Regions from separate parts of the Actinoplanes derwentensis genome, predicted to be linked through region 3. Evidence: riboswitches for the same ligand, from Rfam matches in the RefSeq annotation. Region 3 holds a riboswitch; each other region holds the start of a gene.
What was found. Region 3 has a riboswitch for cobalamin ahead of metE (5-methyltetrahydropteroyltriglutamate--homocysteine S-methyltransferase). Riboswitches for the same ligand answer to the same signal wherever they lie in the genome.

Region 1 (6,176 bases), 620 kb from region 3:
TCGCGCTTGAACAGGTTGGACACCTGCGGCTCGATGCACTCGTAGGCACCGGCGATCGACGCGATGGTGGCGGTCGGCGCGATCGCGATCAGCAGCGAGTTACGCAGCCCGTGCTCGGCGATCCGCTCCTTCACCTCGGCCCAGCGCGAAGCCTGCGCCGGGTCGGCACCCCACAGCTCGTGGTGCAGGTCACCCTTGGCGGCACGCGTCTCGGAGTAGGCCGGGTGCGGGCCGAACTTCGTCGCCAGATCGACCGAGACCTCAAGAGCGGTAAGGAAGATCTCTTCCTGTACGCGGGTGGAGAGCTCGCGGGCCTCGGCCGAATCGAACGGGAGCCGCAGCGTGAAGAACGCGTCCTGCAGACCCATCAGCCCGAGGCCGACCGGACGCCAGCGCGGGTTCGACGCGGCGGCCTGGTCGGACGGGTAGTAGTTGATGTCGATGACCCGGTCCAGGTAGACCACGGCCGTGCGCACCGTCTCGCGCAGCTTCTCCCAGTCGACACCGTCAGCGGTGACGTGTGCGCCCAGGTTGACCGAGCCGAGGTTGCAGACGGCGGTCTCGTCGTCGTTGTTGACCTCGAGGATCTCGGTGCAAAGGTTCGACAGGTGGATGGTGTTGCCGGGCTCGCCGGTCTGGTTCGACAGCGCGTTCGAGCGGTCCTTGAACGTCATCCAGCCGTTGCCGGTCTGTGCCAGCGTGCGCATCATCCGGCCGTACAAGTCGCGGGCCTTGACGGTCTTGACCGCTTTCTTCTCCGCGGCCCGGTAAGCGTCGTCGAACGCCTCCCCGAACAGGTCGGGCAACTCCGGGGCCTCGGACGGGTCGATCAGCGACCAGTCGCCGTCGGCCTCGACGCGGCGCATGAACTCGTCCGGGATCCAGTTCGCCAGGTTCAGGTTGTGGGTGCGGCGCGACTCCTCACCGGTGTTGTCGCGCAGTTCCAGGAACTCCTCGATGTCCGGGTGCCACGGCTCCAGGTACACGCAGGCCGCGCCCTTGCGCCGGCCGCCCTGGTTGACCGCCGCCACCCCGGCGTCGAGGGTCTTCAGGAACGGGACGATGCCGTTGGACTTGCCGTTGGTGCCCCGGATCAGCGCGCCCCGGCCGCGGACCCGCGACCAGGCGATACCGATGCCGCCGGAGAACTTCGACAGCTTCGCGACCTGGTGGTACCGCTCGTAGATCGAGTCCAGCTCGTCCTTCGGCGAGTCGACCAGGAAACACGACGACATCTGGGTGTGCCGGGTGCCCGAGTTGAACAGGGTCGGTGAGCTGGGCAGGTACGCCAGCGACGACATCAGCCGGTAGAAGCCGATCGCCTCACGGGCGTCCTTGGACAGGCCACAGGCGACCCGCAGCAGCCAGTACTGCGGGGTCTCCACGACCAGACGCTCGGTCGGGTGGCGCAGCAGGTAACGGTCCGCGACGGTGCGCAGCCCGAAATATTCGAAGCGCAGGTCACCGGCCGGGTCGATGGCGTCGTCGAGCTTGCGGGCGTTCGCGGCCACGAACGCGGCGGTCTCGTCGCCGATCAGGCCTTCGGAGTGGGCGTACCGGATCGACTGGCTGAAGCTCGCGACGCCCTGGAGGCGGACCTCCTTGTCGACGTACGCCGCCAGCAGCCGGGCCGCCAGCTTCGAGTACTGCGGCTCCTCACCGATCAGCTCGGCAGCCGTCTGGATCGACAGCTTGTCCAGCTCAGCGGTGGTCGCGCCGTCGTACAGGCCACTGATCGTCTTGGTCGCCACCCGCAGCGGGTCGACCTCGTCCAGATCGGCGACCCACAACTCGACCGCTTTGACGATCTTGTTGACGTCGACCGGCTCCAGATCGCCGTTTCTCTTACGCACCTGCATCACATGCCGCCGCTGCTCCGGCACACTGGTGACCTTGGTGGTGAGCGTCATGCCCACTCCTCCCTCGCGAGCCCGACGCGTGGAGGACAGACACCAGCCGTCCACGGGCACACGGCCACGCGGACGCTCGGCGTCAGCCGTCCCACGCGGCCTTCAACCGCCGCACATCACCGCGATGCACGGCACGCTGGCAGGTCTTCGGACTCGTGGGCACGGCTCCGGCTTGTCGCCAGAGCCACCTACCGACCGTCGCTTCCCAGGCCCGGGACGGGCCCAGTGCTTACCTGACGGTTGTCGTTCCCACTCACCGCTGCGGGGCAGTCCCGGCCTTGCACCGGGTTCCCTGTTGCCTCGGACGGACCCGTGAGGGCCCGGCCGAACCAGCTGCGTGGAACACCATATCTAGGTCAGGCCAGAAAGTCATAACCCAACATGGTGTGTTCAACACGTCACCCGACAGAGATCAACTAGTCGGGTGGATCATCCTGCGGCAGCCGTCCACCACCCGGACACTCCTGAGGCGGGGCATAGGCCCGGATCGTGCCGTCATGCCGCGCGACCCGCCCCTCGGCGGTGATTCCGGCGATCCGTCCACAGACCGGACACCGGCCCCGGCCGCGCTGTTCCACCCCGCGCCTCCCCCGGCATCGGCGATTCGCTGACCAAGCCATTCTCCGGTCGCGGGTCAAGCGCTGCTAACGTTCGGCGCCATGTGGACCGAGGAGATCGTGGCCGACCGGCCGGCCTGGCGGCACACCCCCTCCGGCGTCGTCTTCCGGGAGGTGCCGGGCGGGACGTTCCGGATGGGCTTGTCCGAGAACGAACTGGCGGCGGTACGCGCGATCGAGCGCAGTGGCGGCGCCGAGGACGACCTCACGTCGTTCTTCGCCGGCGCCGCAGAGGCCCAGCCGGTCCGTGACGTGCACGTCGCGCCGTTCCTGATCGCCCGGCACCCGTTGACGGTCGCTCAGGTTCGGCACTGGCTGCCCGAATATGAGGACGACTACACCGACGCGGAATCCGGCACGGCCCGGCTCGAGGACGACCTGGATGACCTACTTGCTGAACTGCCGTTCCGGCTGCCCAGCGAGGCCGAGTGGGAGTACGCGGCCCGGGGCGGCACCACCACTCTGACCTTCCGTGGCGACGGCAAGCCCGGCGAGGAGCAAGTGCTCCACGATTTCAGGGATGAGTTGCGGACAGCCGACGCCGAGAACGCGTTCGGACTGGCCGCCATGGGCTCAGCGAACGAGATCTGCGCCGACGTGTGGATCCCTGGCTTCACGGGCGCCCCGGACGATGCCCGGCCCCGCACCGGTGACGGTCCCCGGGTGGTGCGCGGCGGTGCCGCCGACATCCACCCGTGGCAGGGCTGCGACGAATGGTTGCTGCTGCTCGCCGCCACCCGCTACGAACATCACCAGTTCACCGCGATCCGCCCGGTCGCGCCGGTCCCGCCCCAGAAATGACCGAAGGACATCATTTGTGTACGTCGCCCGTGCTCACGATCGTGGAAGGTCAGCTCGGCCAGGTGATCCTGAACCGGCCGGAAGCCATCAACGCACTGACCGCCGAGATGGTCGGACTCGTCGCTGACGTGCTGCGGGAATGGGAGTCCGACGACCGGGTGCGGACGGTGCTGATCACCGGGGCCGGGGAGCGTGGTCTCTGCGCCGGTGGGGATCTGCGGGCCATGCACGCGGACGCGGTTTCCGGGGGCACCGGGTCGCTGGAGTTCTGGGCCCGGGAGTACGACCTCAACGCCGCCATCGCCGGATATCCGAAACCGATCGTCGCCTGGATGGACGGGCTGGTGATGGGCGGCGGGATCGGGGTGTCCGCCCACGCGTCACTGCGGATCGTCACCGAACGGTCCCGGCTGGCCATGCCCGAGGTGGGTATCGGTTTCCACCCGGACGTGGGCGGCTCGTGGCTGCTGTCGCGGGCGCCGGGTGAGCTGGGCACCCATCTGGCGCTGACCGGCACGACGATCGGGGCGGGCGACGCGATCACGGTGGGGCTGGCCGACTGTCTCGTCCGCTCCGAGCGTCTCCCGTACCTGATCGCGGATTGGAAAGAAGGGGTCGCGGTGACACCCGGTGACCGGCCCGTGGGGGAACTCGGCGAGGCCCGGGAATGGATCGACGAATGTTATGCCGGTGACGATCTCGCGGTGATCCGCGAACGGCTCGCCGCGCATCCGGTCGAGGCCGCCCGGGCTGCGGCGAAACAGATCGACGGCAAGTCACCGACATCCCTGGCCGTCACGTTGCGTTCACTGCGAACGGCGGCCGGGTTGCCGGATCTGCGGGCGGCACTCGATCAGGAGTACCGGCTGTCGGCAGCGCTGTTGCGGCTGCCGGATCTGGCCGAGGGAATCCGGGCGCAGATCATCGACAAGGACCGCCGGCCCCGATGGTCGCAGGTGCCACCGGGGCTGATGGAGAGCCTGTTCAGGCCGTAGTGACCGGTTCTGAACGGGCGGACTCCGCGGAGACCGGAACCGGTGGCACGGGTCGGGTGAAAGCGCCGATCGCGATGTCCACCAGCAGGAACACCAGCAGCGGGATGCCGAACAGCGGAAGGAACCAGGAGACCGCGAAAACCAGCGGGACGCCCACGACGATCAGCCAGGCGGGCAGTTTCAGCCAGGCCCCGCGCGCGGGCGCCGGACCGCCGAACAGACTCCGGGAGCCCCGCACCGGACGGCGCTGCCACCACATCCGGTAACCGAGAACGATCATCGCGGCCAGGCCGAGAGCCAGCACCGTGAGGGCGATCTGGTTGACCAGGCCGAACATCGTGCCCATGTGCAGGTCGACGCCCCAGCGGGCCATCTTGGCCATGAACGGGTAGTCGGCGAACCGCACCACGTCGGTGACCTGCAACGTCACCGGGTCGACGGCGGCCACGTCGACCGACGTCGGGTAGGCCCGGTGCACCTCGGTCACCGTCCAGGTGCGGCCCTCGCCCTTGGGCAGGCCGATCTCCACCTGGTCCGAGTCCACCTCGGCGGCATGGGCGGCGGCCCACACCGCGTCGATCGTGGTGACGTCGACGGTCCCGGTGTCGGCAGGTGTCCCGCCGCCGTGCGAGGAGTGCTCACCGCCGGTGACGACCGGCGCGGCGACGACGGTGGTGCTCACCGAGGGTGTCGACCAGTCGAGTTGTTCGCGGAGTTGGGTGACGTTCTCCCCGGCGAAGGTGGACCAGGTCAGGCCGGTCGCGGAGAGTGCCAGGAAACCGGCGGCCATCCACAGCCCGAGCAGTCCGTGCCAGGTCCGGGTGCGGGCTCTTCCGGTCAACGGCTTCTTGCCGGTACGCCGGACCCGCCCCAGCCACATCGCCACTCCCCCGAGGGTGACCACCCACAGCCACGACGCCGCGAGTTCGCTGTAGTAGCGGCCGACGTCACCCAGGTGCAGTGACCGGTGCAGTTCGTCGATCCACGACCGGACCGGCAGTGCTCCGGTGGTGCCGTAGACGCTCGACTGTCCCAGGATCGCGCCGGTGCCCGGGTCGACGAAGACCGCGTGCCGGTACGACTCGGCGAACCGCCCGTCATCGAAGATCACCCGCGTGGTACCGCCGGCCGGTGCCGGGCGTACCGCGACCAGGTTCGCAACCGTGGTGACCTGCTCGGCGGCGGCCACCTGACGGGCCAGCGGGATCGGGGCGGTGCCGGTGTTCGGTGGTCGCAGCAGGTCGGCGTGGACGACCTTCTCCAGTTGCGGGCTGAGCGCGTACAGGCCGCCGCTGATCGCCGCGACCAGTAGGAACGGTCCGATCAGGAGGCCGGCGTAGAAGTGCAGCCGTAGTAGCAGGGGCCTGATCTGGCTGAAGGTAGACAGGGGGGAACTCCTCGATCCGGATCACATCGTCTCGGTGAGGAGTCGTTTCCCGGCGCCCTGTGGTTCCCGGGAGTTATCCGAAACTCAACGGGTTGCGTTCATCGTCGCGCTCGGCGAGGCGGGCGACGGCAGTGCGGTACTGACCGGAAGTGATCTGGCTGGCCAACAGTTGTGCGACGAGCGCGCCCTCCAGGGTCGTCGGACTCGCCGCACGCTCCGTCACCGGCTCGTCAGCCGGTCTCGCCGGGGCGGCCCGCTCCGTGACCTCACGGTCCGGAAACAGGAACGCCACGGCGACGATGGCGACACCGATAGTGACGATGATCAGGAACTCCATCACATCCACCTCCGCTGATCGCCATTCTGGACCAGAACGGCTCCGGCCGACAGAGACTTTCGGCTCTGGTCGCGATCAGTTCCCGTAACGGTCGAACGAGACCGTCCAGTCGCCGAGCCCGTTCCAGAT
Region 2 (6,176 bases), 350 kb from region 3:
GGCAACACCCTGCGCGAACATCTCGAACTGCCGTCGCGATAAGTCAGGCCGGCTGCCACGCCGGGTCCCGGCCGGTGCCCGCGATCAACCGGGCGAGCCGGTCGGCGTCCGCCGGCACCGGGACCGCCGGGCCGAACGCGCCCATCTTGCGGCCCATGTCACCCATCGTGTCCAGGAACTCGGCCACCGCCGGCAGCAGCGACACGTCGACAGGGTAGGGCTGCCCGATGGCCCGGGACAGGTCCCAGCCGTGCACCACCAAGTCCACCACCATCATCAGCCCGAGAGTGCGATGCGGCAGGCCCATCCCCGGCGACACCCCGTCCAGGACCGCCGGATCCGCCCACGCAATGATCATCTGGTGGGCCTCGGACGCGAAGTCCGCCCGCCAGTCCCCCACCAGGCTGTCCGGGGTCACACCCCAGTCGACCTCCTTACGGTCGGCCACCAGCTGAAAGTTGCGGACCACCTGGAACAGATGCGACAACAGGTCCCGCACCGTGAACTCGGCACACGGCGTCACCGCCGGCAACTGCTCGTCACGCACCCGCGCCACCAGCGCGGTCACCACCGGAACCGCCTTGCCGAGCAGATCACTGATCTCAGTAGACATGGACCCAGCCTAGAAACCCCGACACATCCCGGCCAGGTGAACCAGGCACCCGGCCGGGTGACGCCACCCGCGATCGGCTACTCCTGAACCGGCCGGGCCCGGCCCGGATCAGTCACCATCAACCGGTCGTCAGCGATCTCCGACTCCCCGTTCGCCTCCGCCTCGGTCACCCCGACCAACTGCAGAAAACGATCACCCAACTCCGGATCCGCCGTCAGAATCAGCACCGTCAACCCGGTATCCGGGCCACCGGAGAACGGGAAACCCGTGATCGGCCCCACCAGATCCACCCACTGACCCTCCTCCAGCGGCTCCGCCAGACTGTTCGCATAACCCGCCATGTGCTCCAGCGTCACGAACGGCCACTGCGGCGGATCCGTCTCCGCCCCGCGCACCAGCCGGAACGTCAACTCCACACCCCAACGCCGGCCCAGCCCGTACGTCACATAATGCCAATGCCCGTCCGCCGGATACACCGAACCGGCCTCCAGCACATGCTCACCGGCCACATACGACACATGCCACGGCTGCTCCCGCGGATACAACCGGCCCAACGCCTCGGTGACAACCTCCCACATCATCCCGGCATTCGATCATGAGTCGTGGACTCCCCAGAAGTAGCGGGGTGCCACCCACGCCGCCGCCCCCGGCCGACCACCGCCGCCACCACACCCGCCAACAACGCCAGACCCGCACCACCGGCAGCGAACAAACCCGCCCGATCCCACTCCGGACCACCCCGGCGCGCCAACGGCACCGGCGACACCGCCACCACCGCCGCCACCTTCGGACCCGCCTCCTCCGTCAGCGCCCGATACGGATTCAGCAGCCCGAACCCGTACCCGGCACTGCGCGCCCCACCCGGAGCCGGATCCACCGACCGCAACAACCGGTCCGTGATCTCCGCCGCACTGTCACGGGGAAACCGCTCCCGCAACAACGCCGCCGTCGCCGCCACGAACGGCGCCGCGAAACTCGTCCCCTGCACCACCCGATGACCCGACACCGGCGACAACACCGTCACCGCGTCACCGAACGCCGCCACATCCACATGCTCACCCGGCTGCGAGAACTGAGCCAGCGACCCGTCAGCGGCCACCGCACCCACACCGATCACCCCCGGATAACCCGCCGGGTACGCCACCCCACCATCGACACCACCGTTACCGGCAGCGGCCACCACCACCACGTCCGCAGCGACCGCCTCCGCGACCGCCGCCCGCACACCCGCATCCTGACCCGGCATCACCAGCGAAATGTTGATCACCTTCGCCCTGGCCGTGGTCACCGACCACCGGATCGCCTGCGCAAAAGCAGCCGCACTCGACGACCCCTGCCCCGCATCGTCCAGATCCGAATCCTCACTGACCCGCGCCGGCACGATCGTCGCCCCCGGCGCCAAACCCTGCACCCCGGAATCAGCCTCCGGCAGCCCCGCGATGATCCCCGCCACCGCCGTCCCGTGCCCCGGACAGTCCTGCCGCGCATCCGCCGCACCATGCAGAAAATCCCGTCCACCCAGCACCCGGCCGGTCAACTGCGGGTTCCGCGCCACCCCGGAATCGATCACCGCCACCCGGACACCGGCACCCGTGGCCAGACCCGCCAACCGGGCCGGCGCATACGCCTTCAACTCCGCCGGAACACCCGGCGACGTCACCCCCGCACCCAGACACTGCGCCGCACTCGCCGGCCCCACCACAGGCACCACCACACCCGCGACGAAACCCACCACCACCGCAACCGGCAACCGCACGAAACCCACCCCCGGTACACCCCCGACGACCGGCGTGGATGCTACCGGCCACCAGTTGTGCCGCCACCACCCCGGCCGTTAAGTTGAAGCCAGCCAATTCTGCGGCGAGTGAGGAAAACCGGTGAGACTCCGGTGCGGTCGCGCCACTGTAAGCCGAACCCCGTCACGGGCAGGCGAGTCAGGACGCTCACGCGCCGCAGGCCCCATCGATCGGGACGCGTCATCCCGAAGGAGGAACCACTCCATGCCCAAGGCACAACCCCTCGCCGTACCCACGGTCTCCACCCGGCTCCTCGCCACCGCCGCGGGATTCACCGGCATCATGCTGCTCCTGGCCTACCTCGTCGCCTTCGACCAGGGCGGCATCTCCCAAAGCGGTATGTACCTGCACGAACTCATGCACGACGGCCGCCACCTGCTCGGTGTCCCGTGCCATTGACCACCCCCGTCCCCACCTACATCCAGCTCCTGCTCCGCGGCCTACTCGCCGGCCTGATCGCGGGACTGTTCGCCGGGACCTTCGCCTACGTCGCCGGCGAACCCCACATCAACGCCGCCATCGCCATCGAAGAAGCCAACGCCCCGGCACTCGCCCCCGGTGAGGCCGACGAAGAAGCCCTCGTCGAACGCGACGTCCAGAGCACCGTCGGCCTGCTCCTGGCCACCGCCCTCTACGGCGCGGCCCTCGGCGGCATCCTCGCCACCGCCTACACCGTCCTGCGGCGCCGGCTGCGCACCGGCAGCGACACCCAGGCCGCTCTCGGCCTCGCCGCAGCCGCCCTCACCGGCATCGTTCTCGTGCCCTACCTGAAATACCCGCCCAACCCACCCGCCGTCGGCGACCCCGACACCATCGACCAGCGCACCATCGCCTACCTCGCCGTCCTCATCCTCGGCCTGGTAGCCGTCTGGGCCGCCGTCCTCGCCGCCCGCACCCAGACCCACCAATGGCGCCGTGCTACCGCCGGCACCATTGCGTTCCTGATCGTGGTCACCATCGCCTATCTGATGCTGCCCACCTTCAACGAGGTCCCCGACGACTTCCCGGCGACGCTGCTGTGGAACTTCCGGATCTCGTCACTCGGCACCCAGACCATCCTCTGGACCGCCCTCGGACTGACCTTCGCAGGACTGCTCAACCAGCTGGCCACCCGCACCGGGCAGCCCATCGCAACCCCGGAGCCCGCCACCACCGCGTGACCGGCGACGTATGAAGACAGTGAGGGCAGCGCCCTCACTGTCTTTGTATGCAACCAGTGCCTGATACCAATAGGCCCATGACCGCGCCACAACACACCATCACCGTCGACGACCTGACCGGACCCGCCATCGCCGCCCTGCTCCAGGAACACGTCGACGAAATGCGCGGCATCAGCCCACCCGAGAGCAAACACGCCCTCGACCTCGACGGCCTGCGCCGCACCGGCATCACCCTCTGGACCCTGCACGACGGCGACCACCTCCTCGGCTGCGGCGCCCTGAAACAACTCACCCCCACCACCGCCGAGATCAAATCCATGCGCACCGCCCGAACCGCCCAGCGCCGCGGCGTCGCCTCAGCCCTACTGACCCACCTGATCGCCGAAGCCCGCCACCGCGGCTACACCGACCTCTACCTCGAAACCGGCACCGACCCGTTCTTCGCCCCGGCCCGCACCCTCTACACCCGCTTCGGGTTCGTCACCTGCCCACCGTTCGCCGACTACCGCCCCGACCCCCACAGCATCCATCTCACCAAAAACCTCTGACCCGTCCGGTCAGCGCTCCTCACCACCGCCAGCAGATCGGTCACCTCGTCGTCCTCATCGTCGCCACCGCTCGCGGGACGGTCCAGTGGTACCCACAGCCGTGCCAGGACACCGCGACCGTGCGGGCCTCGTCCGAACGCCACACCCAGCCCCACCGGCAGTGACGGAAAGTGCTCCGGCGTGGGTGTCAGGTATGGGTGTCGTCCAGCAGACGCTGGACGAAGACTGCCATCTGCTGGGCGGCGTCTTCGTCGGGAATCAGGAACTGCAGACCCGCCTCGGGACGATCGCCGCTGCTGGTGTTGACGACGGTGGCATGGGTGGTGATGTGCCGGCCGTCGTGTTCGACGGTGGCGGTCACGGTGTCCCCCTCGTTGAGGGGCAGCCCAGCTGGTGGCGTACACCGCATACCCCCAGAACTGATGTTGATGAGGGCGACCGGGACGGGTGTCCGACCGGCGGCGGCGAGGGTGGCTGTACTGATCGCGGCAACCCGGTCGTGTTGGCGACGTTCCAGACGGGCGGCCAGGTCGGACATCTCTTCGACGCGGGTGAGCGCGTCGCGCATCTTCGCCGAGAGCTGGTCGACGAGGGTGTCCTGATCGGCAGCGACGGTACGCAACGAGCCGGTGGCATGACCGACGCCGCTGATGCCGTCGATCACGGTGGTGATGGTGGCGGCCATCGCAGCAGTGTCGCGTTCCAGATCGGCGATGGTGGCGAGGATCTGCTCGGTCGAGCGGCTGGTGTTGTCAGCCAACTGCTTGACCTCGTCGGCGACGACCGTGAAGCCGTCACCGAGGGTCCCGGCCCGGGCGGCCTCGATGGTGGCATTGAGAGCCAGCAGCCGGGTCTGGGCGGCGATCCCGGTAACCAGGTCAGCGGTGGCGGCGACCCGGCGCAGACTCTCCTCCAGCGAACCGATCATGGCTTCGGCGTGACGGGCCTGCACAACGACAGCGGTGGTGGCGGTGTCGGTGGTGGTGATACTCGTGTCGATGACGTCGGCAGCGACACGGATCTGGCCGACCTGGTCGGTGATCTGACGCAGTTCCGCGGCGATGACGTCGGTGGATTCGTTGATGACGGTCTGGGCGCGACGCCGGAACTGGGCCTCGCTCTGTTTCTGATGCAGGAACCCGGTGCGCAATTGCTGATCGCGGGCGGCCTGACCGGCCCGCAGATCAGCGTCCTGTTCGTGCAGCCGGTCCCGGGCGACATCCAGGGCCCGGCCGATGTCGCCGATCTCGTCGCGACTGTCGGGCAGAGGTTGCGGAGCGAGGTCACCGTCGGTGATCGCGGTGACCGCGGTCAGAGTGAGTCGCACATCGTGGGTGGTGTTCCAGACGATGGCGGCAGCGAGCCAACCGGCCAGCAGGAACCCGGCAGCGGTACCGGCCAGCGCGAGCGTACGTTCGTACTCGAAACCACCGATACGGGTGTCGAGCAGCTCGGCCAGAGTGTCGTGCAACGGGCCGGACGCGCGGCGCCCAGCCGCCGCGACCGCTTCAACGGCATCATCCGTGCCACCAGTGGTGCCGGTGTTCAGTCCTGCCGACAGCACCATGGAGAGGGCCTTGGCGGCGTCGACCACGGCGGTGACCGGTCGCAGCCGACTGGACAGGTCGGCTTGCTGAGTGTTCTGCCCGGCGGTGTCGAGGTCGCTGGTGAGGCCGTCCGCAGCGGCGGACAGGTTACCGGCGAGCACAGCCCGGTCGGCGAAGTCCTGCCGCGCATCGCCGGTCGCCGGAACAGTGGCTTGAACAGCGGCGGTCAGGATGCGAGGCAACTGCACGATCTGAGCGTCCATGACGTAGAACGAGTCAAGATCGGGATCCAGGATCAGGTTCGACGTGTTGCCCAACTGAGTGATCATCGCGGCAAGGGACTCAGCCAGCTCGTACCGGCGGACGGGGCTGCCGTCACCGAGGTCGGGCAGCGCGGCGACCTGATCGGTCAAGTCCAGATCCGGGTACGCCGTGGCGACCTGTGCGACCGCGGTCAGGTCCGGAGTGCCGTCGGCAGCGGTATCGGCCAGGGCGAGCAGGATCGGGCGCAG
Region 3 (6,176 bases):
GGCATGAAGGCGTCGGACGTCGACGGCAAGCCGGCCACCTCGAGCGCCGCGGAAGCGCAGGCGGTCGCCAAGGTCGGCGCGACTTCCGGCGGTGACGTCATCACCCGGATCCCCATCTCCGGCACGATCGCGGAGAAGGAACCCTCCGGCATCGGATACGACGGCGACGTCTGGGTCCACGACTACGACAAGCGGACCAACACCGCGTACACGGTGACCGGTAAGAAGACCGGGAAGGTCTTCGACGCGTCGTGGAACCCCGCGTACCGGGCGTTCGACATGGCCCTGGACACCAAGACCGGTGACATGTGCCAGATGGAGGACAGCCCGGCCAGCTACATCCACTGCTTCGACCGGGAGACCGGCAAGGAGACGCGGCAGGTCAAGGGTGACTGGTCCACGCTGCAGCTGACCGGTCTCGCCTACAACCCGGCGCGGGACGTCTTCTACGTCGGCGGCCGCCGCAACGGCATGATCGGCACCGTCGCCGGCACGTCGCACGACAAGCCGGGCGCGCTGCTGTCGTTCTGTGCCCCGCCGCTGCCCGAGGTGATGGGCCTGGCCTACAACCAGGCGTCGGACACGATCTGGTACACCGATCTCACCTCGAACCGGCCCACCCGGCTGCTGCAGGTCGACCCGGTCGACTGTTCGCTGGTGAACGCGTGGTGGTTCCCCGGCCAGAAGGCGGGCCAGGGCGGCGGCCTGGAGACCGACGCCACCGGGGCACTGTGGGCGGCGGACCAGATCGCCGATGACGTCGTGCTCGTCGACGTCGAGGACGACCTGCTCACCGACCTGCCGTGGCTGTCGCTCTCCGCGACCGGCGGTACCCTCGCCCCCGGCCAGACCACGACCGTCAAGGTCTCGATCACCTCCAACGGCGTCAAGCCCGGAGTCCAGGGCGCGAACATCGTGGTCCGGTCCGACTCCGGCCGGCAGTCCAAGACCTACGTCCCGGTGACGCTCACGACCACGAAGTACCAGGTAGGCGTCAACGCCGGCGGCGCGAAGTTCACCGACGGCTCCGGCTACACCTGGTCCGCCGATCAGGCCTACCAGGGCAAAACCAAGGTCAACACCACGAAGAGCCCGATTGCCGGTACGACGGACGACACCCTGTTCCAGTCACAGCGCACCACGACGGACAAGCAGCTGTTCTACCGCTTCCCGGACGCGCCCAAGGGCACCTACACGATCGACTTCGGGTTCGCCGAGATCGACAAGGTGACCAAGGGCAAGCGGGTGTTCGACGTGCTCGTGGACGGAGCGCTGACCGACTACGCGTACGATCCGGCCGCCGCCGTGGGCCCGAACACCGCCGACTGGCGTAAGGCTGTCGTGCAGCACGAGGGCGGCCCGCTGACCGTGGAGCTGCGAGGTTCGAAGGGCCTGAAGCCCCCGACCATCGCCGCGCTGCGGGTGACCCTGGACCCGCGCGCTGACGTGGCGGAGCCGGAACCCCAGCCCGAGCAGCCGGACCCCGGTCCCGTGCCGGTGGCGCCCGCCGGTCGCTCGTACACGATGAAGGTGACCGACGGGCTCTACCGCCAGGGCACACAGGAGTCCGGCTGGCACGGCGACGACCTCTGTGGCCCGCTGTGGTTCGACGCCGGATACCTGCAGCCGTTCTACGACGGCGCCTGGGACGGCGTGTGCGTGACGACGAACGGCACGCTGACCTTCGACCGCGCCTACACGTTGGGGAGCAACACGGCGCTTCCGTCCTCGTACCCGATCGACGCGATCTACCCGTTCTGGGACGACCTCGTCGTCGACGACGAGGCGGGCATCTACTTCGGCACCACCGAGGTGGACGGGGTGGCCGCTCAGGTGGTCGAGTGGCGCGATGTCGCCTTCTACAGTGACCGGACCGCTCGGGTCAGCTTCTCGGTCACCTTGATCGCCGACGGCCGGATCCAGATCGGCTACGGCGACGGCGTCGGCGGCGACAACCCGCTGACCCAGGGTTCATCGGCGACGGTCGGGGTGGAGAGCCTGAACCGCAACCCCGCGATCCAGCACTCGTTCAACCAGACCGTCCTGAAAACCGGCCTGGGGCTGGAGTACAGCCTTCCCGCAGCGGGCACGGTCGAAGGAACGGTCACCGACCGCAACGACGGCAAGCCGATCGTGGGCGCGATCGTCACGCTCGGCGAGCGGGTCATCACGACCGACGTGAAGGGCCGGTGGAAGGCCCAGGCGCTGGTCGGCGAGAACACCGTGCAGGTCTCGGCACCGAACTACGTCACCACCGGCCACGCGGTGACCATCGCCGAGAAGGATCAGGCCGAGGTGCGGAACACGGCACTGACCACCGGCATCGCCACCGTCACCAGCGGGAACCTCGACTGGCTCCTCGACGCGGGCCGCAAGGCGACGGCCGAGGTGACCGTCACCAACAGCGGCTCCGCCCCGCTAGAGGTGCGGATCAGCGAGACCACCGACCTTCCGTGGCTGACCCTCACAGGCACGGCCGCGACCGGCCCGGTCAGCCTCCCGGCTGGCACGTCCACCACGGTCACGGTGACGGCCGACAACACCGGCATCAAACCCGGCGTACTGTCCGGGGAGCTGCTCGTGGCGTCGAACGCCGGCAAGGGCGAGACCCAGCTCAAGCCGGTCCGCCTGGCGACGTCGGCCTACGGCAAGAACGTCGACGCCGGCGGCCCTGGACACGTCGGCACCGGCGGCGTCGTCTGGTCGCCTGACCAGGCGCTCGGCTCGCGCTCCTGGGGCTACGTGGGCGGCAAAGCGCGCACCACCAAGGCCGCCATCGCCGGTACCGAGGACGACGCGTTGTTCCGCACCCAGCGGACCGGCGAGACGTTCAGCTACGTGTTCAAGAACGCCCCGGCCGGGACCTACCGGATCGACCTCGACTTCGCCGAGTTCGAGAAGCTCAAGCCCGGCAAGCGAGCCTTCGACGTGCTGGCCGACGGCAAGGTCGTGCTCTACGACCACGACGTGCAGGCGAAGGTCGGCACCCTGACCGCAGACACGAACAAGGTGACCGTCAAACACACCGCCGGCGACCTGACAATCGTGTTCACCCGCGAGAAGGACGAGGCCGACCCGATCCTCAACGCCCTGAAGATCCAGGAGGACCCCCGCCTCTGACCCGACCCACCCAGTGATCAGGCCTCCCCGACGAAGTCGTCGGGGAGGCCTGATCACTGCCGGAGAGACAAGAGCCTTCAGAACCTGGAGGGTGTACTCCACGTCGCGGTCGATACGTTCGAACAGGAGGCCCGCGGATGACTCGAACCGCGGGAAGAGACCGGGCTCGACGGTGATCTAGATTGGCCCTCGGTCGACACACAGGGGATGACATTGACGGTTCTCGGCTGCCGGACCTGCGGATCGGCTCTGACGGTTCCGGTGTCGAGGGTGGCGCTTCCGGTTCACGCGCGTCAGAAGTACCACAACGGGCCGGGTTCGATCGACCCGCCTCTGGAGCCTGGCACCTTCGCGGTGGATCCGCTGCCCTTCGGTTCGCCGCAGCGACGGTGGGCCGAACTCGAAGCCGGTGAGGCCGAGATGCTCGGCTGGTACGCGCCGAGGTTCAATGTCTCCGACGGGCCGGCCGACTGGGTGCTGCTGGCTCCGGGTGATGTCCGCGGCGCCGTCATCGACCCGGCCCTGCTGAGCGAATACGGGTGCTGCGGCCTGGACGGCAGCGAACCCAACATGGTCTGCGTCACCTGCGGCACCCCGGTGGCTCTCCGGATCGACGACTGCGGAAGACGGCAGGAGGTGTGGCTGGACCCTCGGACGACCCGAGCCGTCGACGACGGACCCGGCCCCTACCCGGTGCTCGGCTGGACGGAACTGATCGATGAGCGGCCCGGCATTGCGCCGACCGAACCGAACGGCTTCTGGCACCCGGTGTGGGAGCCCGCCGTGGCCTCGGCACTGGCGCATCTGCTGGCCGCCTCGGACGGCGACCCGATCCTGATCGCGGATCAGCGGGTCGCCGTGATCTTCCGGCCCGTCCTCGACCGTCTCATCGGGCCGGCCGGCGCCCGGCCGGAGCGCACCTTGGTCCTGGCCGGCCCCGGCCTTCCGGCCGCCGTCGGTGACCTCGCCCTCGTCCCGGTACATCCACAGACCGGCGACCGCTGGCCGGTGAACGCGCCGGTGAAACCGGTCCCGCTGGCCTGGGACGCCTGGCACAATCTCGCGTTCCACCGCGACCCGAAACCGGTCGGACGGTCAGTCCCGATTCTGCCCGAGGCACTGCCGGCCCAGATCCCCGGTCAACGGCTCCTACCGGACAGCCCGACCTTTCTCAGAGTTCTGGCCCGGCTGCCCGAGGTCAGACAGCCGTGGCTCCGTGCCCTCTACGAACGGGGCCATCCCTACTACCACTACTGCAGCTTCATCGATGTCGTGCCGACGATTCCGGGCGCGGTAACCTGACCGGTGGTGTTGGTTCGCCCTGTCCGCCAGACGGGGTGTCGTAAGAGGGAACCCGGTGCGATACCGGGACTGCCCCGCAGCGGTGAGTGGGAACGACCGCCGTCATCAAGCACTGGGCCGCGCACGCGGTCTGGGAAGCGACGGCCAGTAGGTGGCTCCGCGTCAAGCGAAGCCGTGCCCGCGAGTCCGAAGACCTGCCAGCACCGCGTACGCCGGACGGTGTGCGCCGCCGGCGGTCTCTCGGGAGGACCAGGGGTGAGAACCCTTCCTTCTCGGTGTGCCCGTCGGCCACTTCGAGGGAAGAGGACCCATCCGTGAGCAGCACTTTCGGTCAGAGCACGGTGCTCGGCTATCCGCGTATCGGTGCCAACCGTGAGCTGAAGAAGGCCGTCGAGTCGTATTGGGCGGGCCGCATCGGCGCCGCCGCACTGGCGGACACCGCCGCCGAACTGCGCGCCGAGGTGTGGCAGCAGTTGCGCAACGCCCGCCTGGACGGCATCCCGTCGAACACGTTCTCCTACTACGACCACGTCCTGGACACCGCCGTCGCGGTCGGCGCGGTTCCGGCCCGGTTCACCCGGCTGGGCCTGTCCGCCTTGGACACCTATTTCGCGATGGCGCGCGGTGTCGACGCCGAACCGGCTCTGGAACTGACAAAGTGGTTCGCCACCAACTACCACTATCTGGTTCCCGAGATCGACGGTGAGACGACCTTCACCCCCAACCCCACCAAGCCGCTTGCCGAGTACGAGGAAGCGCAGCGCCTGGGCATCACGACCCGTCCGGTGCTCGTGGGCCCGGCGACGTTCCTGCTGCTGGCGAAGGGTGCCGACCCGTTCGCCAGGCTCGACGAACTGGTCGAGGTGTACGCCACCATCCTGAACGTGCTCGCCGACGCGGGCGTCGAATGGGTGCAGCTCGACGAACCGGCCTACGTCGCCGACCGCACCCCGGCCGAGATCGACGGGCTGCGCCGCGCCTACACCCGCCTCGGTGAGCTGGCGAAACGGCCGCGGATCCTGGTGGCCACCTACTTCGTCGAGATCGGCGACGCGCTACCGGCCCTGTTGGACACCCCGGTCGAGGCGATCGGTCTGGACCTGGTCGCCGGCCCGGGCAACGTGCGCCGTCTCGCCGCGGCCGGCCCGCTGGGTGGCCGGACGATCGTGGCGGGGCTGGTCGACGGGCACAACATCTGGCGTACCGATCTGCGTGCCGCCATCACCGTCGGCGCCACCGTCACCGCGCTAGCCGATCACGTCGCCGTGTCCACGTCGTGTTCGCTGTTGCACGTGCCAGTCGACCTGTCGGTGGAGACGCGGCTCGCCCCGGAGCTGTTCGAACGGCTGGCGTTCGCCCGGCAGAAGGTCGACGAGGTGGTGCTGCTCGGCAAAGCGCTGCGCGATGGCACGGCTCATGTTCCCGTACCGCCGCAGTCTGCTCCGGAAGCCTGGCACAACGGTGACGTGCGCGCCCGCCTCGCCGCGCTGACCCCCGCCGACCGGGAGCGCGGCGCCTACCCGGACCGCGCCGACGCGCAGCAGGCGCGCCTGAATCTGCCGGAACTGCCGACGACCACGATCGGTTCGTTCCCGCAGACCGCGGCACTGCGGCGGGCCCGCGCCGACCTGCGGACCGGAACCATCGACGACTCCACCTACGCCGCGCTGATGCGAGCCGAGGTCGAGCGGGTGATCCGGCTGCAGGAGGAGTTGGGCCTGGACGTGCTGGTGCACGGCGAACCGGAACGCAAC

Region 1: another riboswitch for cobalamin. It lies ahead of BLU81_RS05860 (ribonucleoside-diphosphate reductase subunit alpha); the one in region 3 lies ahead of metE (5-methyltetrahydropteroyltriglutamate--homocysteine S-methyltransferase).
Region 2: another riboswitch for cobalamin. It lies ahead of BLU81_RS10665 (CbtB domain-containing protein); the one in region 3 lies ahead of metE (5-methyltetrahydropteroyltriglutamate--homocysteine S-methyltransferase).

The regions. Positions count from the first base shown of each region.
Region 1 is NZ_LT629758.1:1,325,228-1,331,403, reverse strand. It holds gene BLU81_RS05860 (ribonucleoside-diphosphate reductase subunit alpha) at 1-1,910, opposite strand, end outside; cobalamin riboswitch at 2,032-2,259, opposite strand; gene BLU81_RS05855 (formylglycine-generating enzyme family protein) at 2,570-3,328, shown strand; gene BLU81_RS05850 (enoyl-CoA hydratase/isomerase family protein) at 3,343-4,323, shown strand; gene BLU81_RS05845 (PepSY-associated TM helix domain-containing protein) at 4,313-5,671, opposite strand; gene BLU81_RS05840 (hypothetical protein) at 5,784-6,047, opposite strand; gene BLU81_RS05835 (L,D-transpeptidase) at 6,123-6,176, opposite strand, start outside.
Region 2 is NZ_LT629758.1:2,295,150-2,301,325, forward strand. It holds gene BLU81_RS10645 (LLM class oxidoreductase) at 1-42, shown strand, start outside; gene BLU81_RS10650 (TIGR03086 family metal-binding protein) at 44-613, opposite strand; gene BLU81_RS10655 (suppressor of fused domain protein) at 691-1,194, opposite strand; gene BLU81_RS51485 (S8 family serine peptidase) at 1,191-2,369, opposite strand; cobalamin riboswitch at 2,459-2,578, shown strand; gene BLU81_RS10665 (CbtB domain-containing protein) at 2,614-2,808, shown strand; gene BLU81_RS10670 (CbtA family protein) at 2,799-3,569, shown strand; gene BLU81_RS10675 (GNAT family N-acetyltransferase) at 3,647-4,117, shown strand; gene BLU81_RS10680 (methyl-accepting chemotaxis protein) at 4,305-6,176, opposite strand, start outside.
Region 3 is NZ_LT629758.1:1,948,038-1,954,213, reverse strand. It holds gene BLU81_RS08950 (S8 family serine peptidase) at 1-3,120, shown strand, start outside; gene BLU81_RS08945 (hypothetical protein) at 3,334-4,422, shown strand; cobalamin riboswitch at 4,416-4,638, shown strand; gene metE (5-methyltetrahydropteroyltriglutamate--homocysteine S-methyltransferase) at 4,737-6,176, shown strand, end outside.